DNA from 3 places in the Deinococcus radiotolerans genome. Region 1 is predicted to be linked to each of the others. Evidence: riboswitches for the same ligand, from Rfam matches in the RefSeq annotation. Region 1 holds a riboswitch; each other region holds the start of a gene.

Region 1 (3,005 bases):
TGGCGATGCCCTGGGCGTAACTCACGCTGACGCTCTGGAAGGTGGCCGTGTCCGTCCCGGCGACGCGGATCCAGGCGCTGAAGCTGGCGGTGACGTTCAGCGTGGTGTCATCGGCCGCGCCACGCGCCGTCACGTTCACGCCCACCTTGCTGCCCGCCCCGTTGAGGACACCGTCGGTTGGGCTCCCGAGGCTGTAGGTGACCGCGCTGATGTCGCTGGTGGGCACGGTCGCGGACGCGCCGTTCACGCCCGCCGTTTTGGGACTGAGGGCCAGGTTGACGGTGCTGTCGGTGAACAGCTGGGGGACGTTCTCGGTGGGGGCCAGGACGCTGCTGGCCGGGTCCATGACCGCGTGCGCGGTCAGGCGGACGCTGCCCCCGGTGGTGGTGAGGGTACCGGCGTTCTCGGCAGCGGGGCCATATGCGAGGAGGGTGGCGTTGGTGGCGTCGTCCTTGACGGCGTTCTCGAAGGTGTAGGTGCCGGAGGGGAGCAGCAGCGTGCGGCGGAACAGGTTGCCGCTGTTGAGTTCGACCGTGGCTGCGCCGGTGCCGGTGGGGTCGTAGGTGGTGCCGTTGAACGTGACGACCTGGCCGGAGTCGTCACGTACGGTGACGACGACGTGGCGAGCCGGAGCGTCACTGGTGAGGCCGAGGCCACCGAGGTCCTGGGGGGCGGCGCCCACCATGAATCCAGTGGCGCTCAGGCGCAGTTCGGTAAGCGGACTGGCGGTGGGTGTGGCGGTGCTGTGCCCGCAGGACGCAAGGAGTAGGGCGAGGGATGGACACGCGAGAGCAGAGACGGTGCGGCGCATGGAGACTCCTGTCCAGGAGCGTCGGGGCGCCTGGTGAATACGGGTGGACGGCTGAGCCTCCCTGGCCCGGGTCGGGAAGGCCTGGGCGAGCGCACCGGGAGGAATGGTGAAGAACTTCATTCTTGCCTCATACTCTGCTGGCTGGCGGGTCACAGCGTCCTTACACGCGGCGCACCCGACCAGATGAGCGCGGCAGGAAAGCGCCTATCGGCAGCGGTGGCCTCGCCCCTCACGTCACCAAACGCTGAAAGCGGGGAAACGGCGACCTTGTGTGGGCTTCTCACTGTTCATCCCGGGCGGTGCTCGAGGAAGGGGGCTACTGGCGTGTACACCGAGTCAGTTGTCAGGCCCGATATGATGACGACTGCATTACTACAGCAGCCCGCCTGGCCGTGCCCAGGATCGAAATGGACACCTTGGCGCTGAACCTAGACACTGAAGCGCACGGCCAGATGAACTGCGTCTCCCTGCAGCACCTCGCGGTGCACCTGGGCGTGACGGTGACCTGCTTCATGACGACCGCGCCGGAAGAAGGCCTCACGTGTCATGCGCGGACCCTGCATGAGAGCGGCCGGGCTGGTCCCCGTGAGCCGCGAGGTGCTGCGGCAGCGGGGGTTGAACGGTACCCGGTCAGCCCTGGCATATCGGCTCCGGGCCGCTGGCCTGGGCCTGTTGCTCCGGGCCACGCGGCAGGCGGTGACGCGGGTGGTCGGCGTGTGGCGCCAGAAGGAGGAGCGTCGGGATATTCGACTGCCGGACGGCGTGTCCTGGCGTGGCCCTGGGCGTCCGGTCAACGTTGCCCACCATCGAGGCGGCGCCTGGCTTCCACGCGTGCGTTGTGGTCAGCAGGATGGCAGGGCAACTCAGGGAAGGGCCCACTGCAGACTCATGGAACCATCTCACGTTGTAAGGTTTCTGTGAAATGACCAGCCGCAGAGTATGAGGCACAGGTGAATTTTTAAACAGCAACCTGATGCGAGGCGATGATGTCGGGCCCTTACCCGGGCACCTTGGTCCGACTGAGCCAGTGGTGCGCCCACCGCAGCGTCTCCCCGTCCACGGCCCCCGGGTCGAGTTCTTTCCGCTGGCGTGCCTGCACACCGGCCTGGAGTCCTGACGCGTTCCTTCCTGCCGCCCCTGCCGAGGCTCTTAACGCTGCGCTAACGACACATTCACTAAGTTGCCTGCGTTCGACCGCGCCCACCGCGCATCACACCACGCCTTTCACGCACGGCCCCTTCCCCGGAAGGCGCCACAGGAGCACCCATGCGTTCAGTCCTCAACACCACCCTTGCCCTGACCACCCTCACCCTGGCCCTCGCGTCCTGCGGCCAGCGCGCCGTCACCCCCACCGCCAAAGGACCCCTCATGAAGGTCGAGGTCAGCGCGCCCGCCTTCGCAGGGCAGGGCCTCGGCGCACAGGGCCTCACCGGCGACGCCCCCGCCCGCCACTACGACGTGACCGTCCGCGACAGCGCCGGCAAGACCGTCACCTTCAACGGCACCACCTACGACCCCACCGGCACCGGCGCCACCACCCTGACCCTGAACAGCGCCAACAGCTACCACCGCCTCCTGCTCCTCCCCAAAGGGGACTACACCTTCGAAAACAAGGTCAAGGACGACGCGACCAGCGCCACCCTCCTCGCGTACGGCCCCGCCGCGGAGAACGCCGGCACGGTCGACAAGAACAACACCGTCATCCGCATCAAATCCCACGCGGTGTACGACGCGGCCACCAGCACCCTGGCACCCAGCCTGAGCATGAACGAGCTGTACACCGACACGACGTTCAACCTCAGCCTCAACCTGAAAACCGCACCCGTGAACAGCGGCGCGTCCGCCACCGTCCCCACCAGCGACATCGGCCCCGTGACCTACACCCTGGGTAACGTCAGCGACGGCGTGCTGAACGGCGCGGGCAGCAAGATCGGCGTGAACGTCACGTCGCGCGGTACGGACACCGACAGTGAACTGAACGTCACCGCCACCTTCCAGGCGTGGGTGCAGGTCGCCGGCACGGACACCGCCAGCTACCAGACGGTCAGCGAAAGCTTCGCCAAGCAGATCCAGACCAACGGGCTGACCACCGACACGGTCATGCCCACGCTGACCTTCGCGACCGCCTCGGCCTCGACGGGCGCCGCGCTGAACCTGACCGGTACGGTCGGGGACGACCAGGGCGTGCAGAACG
Region 2 (3,005 bases), on a different contig from region 1:
CGACCCTGCTGCCCCTGAGCTGAACACCCCCGCTGGTGCACGTCCGTGTGCGCCGCGGGGGGTGTCGCTTTCTTGCCACGAGTCCGCCCGGTTTCTTCAGGCGCGGCAGACTTTCACATTGAACGCGGCAGGTTGCAGGTCAGGTCCACGCCGCCCTGCGGGGTCCTGGCCTGGAGCCTGGGGACCGCTCCAGACGTTGACGAGCGCCTCGGCGCAGGTGGCCTCTGCCTGGGTGAGGGGCGACACGAGGGTGGCCTGGCCGCCAGGGGTCAGGGTCGCGAGCTGACGGGGGTTGCTGCGGGCCAGCTCCTTGCGGTCCGGCCCGGTAACCAGCAGCACGCCGTTTGCCACGGCGGGCCCCTTCAGCGTGCTGGTGAATCTGGAACGGGCCTGCACGCTGCTGCCAGTCCGGATGAGTTCCACCTGCACCGTGTAATGGCCCACGACCTCCCCGGCGGGCGTCTGGGCGTCCTGCGTGGCAACGCGCGAGACCAGGACGGTCGGTTCCGGCGCGGGGGCGGTGAGCATCAAGGAGCCCAGCAGGAGCGTGCCGAGCACGGCGTTGATCACGGCGGGCATCAGTCCCCGGCCTGCACGCTGACACTGTGGGTGGGCGAAGAGTTGGGCATCTGAATGCCCACGCGGGGCAGCTTGTTCCAGTGGATGCGGCGGCGCGAGAGAAACGCGGCGCAGGTCATAGCGATCACCAGCATGGCAAAGGGCCGCTGAAAGAGCCGCTGAGTGGGCGTGAGCAACAGGGGCCGCAGGGACTGACGGCCCAGGATCAGCGCCACGCCCGCCACAAGGAGGTCAGCAGAGACGTTCAGGATGAGGGGCAGCAGGACGTTGCTGGAATTCCCGAGGATCAGGGCCAGGGCCGCGAGATCGAAGGCGGGGCCAGCGCCACCCAGCACCAGGCCGTACACGAGCACGTAGGGCAGGGTCAGCCAGCCCAGGCGGCCGCCACGGGCGTTCATGATCAGGTGGCGGTACTTGGCCATGACCTGGAAGGTGCCGTACATCCAGCGCATCCGCTGACGCCACAGGCTCTTCATGGCGATGGGCGGCTCGGTGTAGCTCACGGCATTGGGTTCGAACCGCACTTGGTAGCCGGCCTGGGCAATGGCAATGGTGAGGTCCATATCCTCGGTGAGGGTGTCGCTGCTGTACTGCAGGCGGCGCAGAAGGTCGCTGCGGAACGCGCCGGCAGCGCCCGGCACGACGCTCAGGGCACCCAGCATGTCCTGGGAGCGCCGCTCCATGTGCTGACCGATGGTGTACTCGAGGCTCTGCATCTGCGTGAGTGACGTGACGGGCCCAGCGACGCGCACGTCGCCGGCCACGGCGCCCACCCGGGGATCATTAAAGTGCTGGGCCAGGGTAGCCAGGGTGCCCGGGGCCAGGGCGGAGTCGGCGTCCACGCTCACCGCGACCGGGTAGCGCAGGTGCTGGGAGGCGAGGTTCAGGGCGCTGGCCTTGCCACCGTTGGGTTTGCGCAGGACCAGCACGCGCGGGTCGGCCTGGGCGAACTCCTCGGCGATGCGGGCGGTGTCGTCCGTGGAGCCGTCATCCACCACGATGACCTGCAACTCGGGGATGTCCTGCGCAAGGACAGAACGGATGGTGTCGGCAATGCCGACTTCCTCGTTGTACGCGGCGATCATGGCGCTCACACCGGGCAGGCGCTGGCCGGCCACGCTGAGCAGCCGCTGACGTTGACGGGCACGGTGAACCAGGGACAGGGTGATCGTCAGGACGGCTTTGAGCAGCAGCAGGCTGCCGATGATCAGCATGACCTGACCGAGCAGGGTAGATGGCAGCGCTGGAATAACAGTCATGGTGAGTCCTCCCTCGGGGCGGTCTCACCACTGGCTCCTCTCGTCTCGTACAGGTGACCGATTCAAAGACGAGGATCGACGCCTCCCGGCAGTTGCGGGGACAGTCCGGCACGCGGCTCGGCTGTCCCTCTGCGATTCAAGGTAGGCCGATGTGATTGCGCGTCGATGAACGGGAAGCCTCTGAAAATTTCGGTCAATGGGGGGCGTTGGGGGTGTGCCGAAATTGCAATTCAGCCCGACCAGTACGGCCTTTTCATTAATACGGGGCCACTGTGCGTTCATCCGGATGAATCCCGCCGGAACTGGGCACGCCGCCAGAATGAGGCACACGTGAGACGCTACCTGTCCATCCTGCTGCCCCTGACACCGCTGATCCTCCTGAGCAGTCAGGCTGCACCCAGCTCCCGCCTGCCCAGCTGCGGCATTTTCGGCCTGACGGTCAACAGCCTTGAGGTCCTGACTGCGGTGGAACGCAAGGTGAACTGCACCTTCACGTCCGTCCGCTGGTTCCAGGACTGGAACGTGCCCTTCCAGCGGGAGTACGCCAGGGCACTCACGGGACAGAAGCGTGAACTGGAACTCTCCTGGCAGCCCCGCATCCGCAAACCGGATGGGACTGCCGTGGGCGTGCCCTACCGTGACATCGCCTCTGGCCGCCACGACGCCTACCTGAAGAAGTTCGCGCGGGACATCCGCAGTGGCGGCGCCACGGTCAAGATCACGTTCGCCCCGGAGATGAACGGCAACTGGGGCACGTACCAGCTGACCCGCACCAACACGCCCGCCGACTTCATCCGCGCGTGGCGGCACATGGTCAACGTCTTCCGCGCGGAGAAAGCCCCGGTCCGCTGGGTGTGGACACCGAATATCCTCTTCCCCGGCGCCCTGAGTTCCTACAAGGCGCTGTACCCCGGCGGAGCGTGGGTGAATGAAGTGGGCCTGGACGGCTACAACTGGGGCACCACGAACCCCTGGAACCGCTGGCTGAGTTTCCGGGACACCTTCGGGCCGTCCTACGCGGAGCTCAAGCGCGTGGCGGTGGGCAAACCCGTGCAGCTGGGCGAACTGTCCAGCGTGGAGCAGGGGGGCAGCAAGGCCGCGTGGATCCGGTACATGTGCGCGGACCTGCCGGGCTTCGGCAAGATCCGCCGGGCGTTCTGGTTTCAC
Region 3 (3,005 bases), on a different contig from region 1:
CTGGCCGACCTCGTCCCACCAACTGCGCGTCTGCACGGCGTCCGCTCCGGCGATCAGGTACAGGTAGCGTTCGAAGTTGCTGGCCTTGCCGATGTCCATGCTGGGGCTGCTGGTCACCGCGACCCGGTCGGCGGGGCGGACGTGGTAGGTGCCGCCGCTGAAGAAGTCGTGCAGGACGTCGTTCTCGTTGCTGGCGACGAGCAGCTGCCCGATGGGCAGGCCCATGGATTTGGCGAGGTACCCGGCGAACACGTTCCCGAAGTTCCCGGACGGCACGCTGAAGTCGGCCTCTGCCCCGGCGGGGAGGTTCAGGGCGAGGTACGCCTTGAAGTAGTACACGGCCTGCGCGAGCACCCGCGCCCAGTTGATGCTGTTCACCGCGCCGATGTCGTAGCGGGCCTTGAAGTCCGCGTCGGCGTTCACGGCCTTCACGAGGTCCTGACAGTCGTCGAAGACGCCCTCCACGGCCAGGTTGAAGATGTTCGGCTCCTGGAGGCTGAACATCTGCGCCTGCTGAAAGGCACTCATGCGGCCGTGCGGGGAGAGCATCACGACGTTCACGCGCGCCTTGCCGAGCATGGCGTACTCGGCCGCCGAGCCGGTGTCGCCGCTGGTGGCGCCCAGGATGTTCAGCCGCTCGTCGCGGCGTTCCAGAACGTACTCGAACACCTGCCCCAGGAACTGCATGGCCATGTCCTTGAACGCCAGGGACGGCCCGTTTGACAGTTCCAGCAGGTACAGGCCGCCCCCGTCCGGACCCGTCTCGCCCAGCGGGGTCAGGGGCGTGATCTCGGGGCTGTGGAAGACCTCTTGCGTGTACGTGCTCCGCAGCAGGGCGCGCAGGTCCGCTTCGGGGATGTCCGTGATGAAGGGGCGCATCACCTCGTAGGCGAGGTCCGCGTAGCTGAGGTCCCGCCACGCGGCCAGCTGCTCAGGCGTGACTGTGGGAATCGACTCGGGCATCGCCAGCCCGCCGTCCGGGGCGAGGCCCGAGAGCAGCACGTCCGAGAAGGACCCGAGGTCGCGCGCGCCGCGCGTGGAAACGTACTTCATGCATCCTCCCGCGCCCACGCGGTGGGCGACTTGCGTGCCGTCACTCTAGCGGCGGCGCCCGCTGCACCGCCGCGCGCGCACTAGGGCACTGACCACCCCGTCCACGCGGTCTTCATCTGGCGGGGCGGCGGATTCTGACAGAACTGTTACTGGGCGCCTCCGTCCTGACCGGGCGCCCACGTCCGGCGGGTCGGGGCCCTGTCCGGCCGGCGCTGGCGGCCTGGCCAGCCCAGGCGGAAGCCGTCCCAGACGCAGGGCACGCCGGTCCATCCCCGCAGGCCCCCGGGCCAGACGGTGGAGGTCCGCGCGGGGCTGTGCGTGTGGGTCACTCAGGAACGGTTCATGCGGGGACGTGTGACAGGTGCGAAGGGCAGCGGCCGCCATCATGACCTCACTCGCTACGGAGACAACGGGCGAGAAGAGGCGACGAAGCGTGGTCCTGTATGCGGGCACCTGGGACACGTGGAGCCAGTGGTGCGACCGGCTTTTCGACCAGTGTTCCAGCCCGGCTGGACGCTGGACCCACCAACTGCGACCCCTCGCAGGAGGAGTACCCCATGCGCGCATTTCTTCTGTCTGCACTGATCGCGGTGCTGGCCACCAGCTGCGGTGGCCCCGCCACGCCCAGCACCACCTCCCAGTCCACCGACAGCCACATCGACGTGACGGCCCCCAAGGTCACCATGGTGATGAACCCCCAGACGCTGCGGGAAAAGGGCAACGTGTTCTTCCGCCTGTCCACCCAGGACAACGTCGCCGTGTCCCGCGTGGTGCTGATCATCGACGGGCAGACTTTCGTGGACGACCCGACCGCGTACAACTCCTACGCGAAGTACTTCGAGGCGGGCAGCAACGGCGAGCACACCGTGACCGTCCGCGTGTACGACCTCGCGCAGAACGTCACCGAGCAGACCCAGAACTTCAACGTCCGCATCGGGCAGTAAGGCGGCCCGGACCCGCTGGTCCTGATTCGGCCCTGGCCACGCCGTCCGGTATGACACCTGTCACCCGGCGCGCCTGACAGGCGGCACTGGGGCGCGCCGCGCGGCCCTGGCACGCTGGGGGCATGAACGCGATCGAACTGAGCGGTGTGAACAAGACCTTCGGGCGGGTGACGGCGCTGCGCGACCTGAACCTGAGTGTGCGCGCCGGGGAACTCACGGCGCTGCTGGGGCCGAACGGGGCGGGCAAGACCACCGCCATCAACCTGATGCTGGGGCTGGCGGCGCCCAGCGCGGGTCAGGTGCGCGTGCTGGGCGGCAACCCCCGCGATGACGTGGTACGCGCCCGGATCGGGTCGATGCCGCAGGAGAGCGCGCTGCCACCCGCGCTGACCGTGCGCGAGGCGGTCACGCTGCTGGCGTCGTTCTACCCGGCGCCGCTGCCGGTGGCGCAGGCACTAGCCCTGGCTGACCTAGAGGGCGTGGCGCACCGCCGTTCGGGCGCGCTGTCCGGTGGGCAGAAGCGGCGCCTGGCGTTCGCGCTGGCGGCGGTCGGGAATCCCGAGGTGCTGCTGATCGACGAGCCCACCACCGGCATGGACGCCCAGAGCCGACTGGCGTTCTGGGAGGCTGTGACTGCCCTGAAGGCGGCGGGGCGCACGATCCTGCTCACCACGCACTACCTGGAGGAGGCCGAACGCGCCGCGGACCGGGTGGTCGTCATGAACGCCGGGGCGGTGCTGGCGGACGGTAGCCCAGAGGCGCTGCGCTCGCAGGCGGGCGGGGCGCGCGTGAGCTTCACGTCCGATCTGGTACTGGCCGAGCTGCGGCACCTGCCGGGCGCCGAGGACGTCCGCGTGGACGCCCAGGGGCACGCGCAGCTGCGCACGGGCGCCCCCGAGGCGCTGCTGCGCGCTCTGATCGCGCGGGACGTGCCCTTCTCGAACCTGGAGGTCACGCGCGCCAGCCTCGAAGACGCCTTCCTCTCGCTGACCGCCCCGGCCGGACCCG

What was found. Region 1 has a riboswitch for cyclic di-GMP ahead of IEY63_RS15895 (Ig-like domain-containing protein). Riboswitches for the same ligand answer to the same signal wherever they lie in the genome.
Region 2: it holds a riboswitch for cyclic di-GMP, as region 1 does, so the genes downstream of both, IEY63_RS02700 (glycosyltransferase family 2 protein) here and IEY63_RS15895 (Ig-like domain-containing protein) in region 1, are expected to answer to the same signal.
Region 3: it holds a riboswitch for cyclic di-GMP, as region 1 does, so the genes downstream of both, IEY63_RS18435 (Ig-like domain-containing protein) here and IEY63_RS15895 (Ig-like domain-containing protein) in region 1, are expected to answer to the same signal.

The regions. Positions count from the first base shown of each region.
Region 1 is NZ_BMPE01000012.1:8,678-11,682, reverse strand. Features, by position in the region: gene IEY63_RS15900 (hypothetical protein) at 1-811, opposite strand, end outside; cyclic di-GMP riboswitch class II at 1,779-1,862, shown strand; gene IEY63_RS15895 (Ig-like domain-containing protein) at 2,078-3,005, shown strand, end outside.
Region 2 is NZ_BMPE01000001.1:555,782-558,786, forward strand. Features, by position in the region: gene IEY63_RS02695 (hypothetical protein) at 97-579, opposite strand; gene IEY63_RS02700 (glycosyltransferase family 2 protein) at 579-1,838, opposite strand; cyclic di-GMP riboswitch class II at 1,846-1,933, opposite strand; gene IEY63_RS02705 (glycoside hydrolase family 26 protein) at 2,169-3,005, shown strand, end outside.
Region 3 is NZ_BMPE01000019.1:22,010-25,014, forward strand. Features, by position in the region: gene thrC (threonine synthase) at 1-1,053, opposite strand, end outside; cyclic di-GMP riboswitch class II at 1,464-1,548, shown strand; gene IEY63_RS18435 (Ig-like domain-containing protein) at 1,611-1,997, shown strand; gene IEY63_RS18440 (ABC transporter ATP-binding protein) at 2,120-3,005, shown strand, end outside.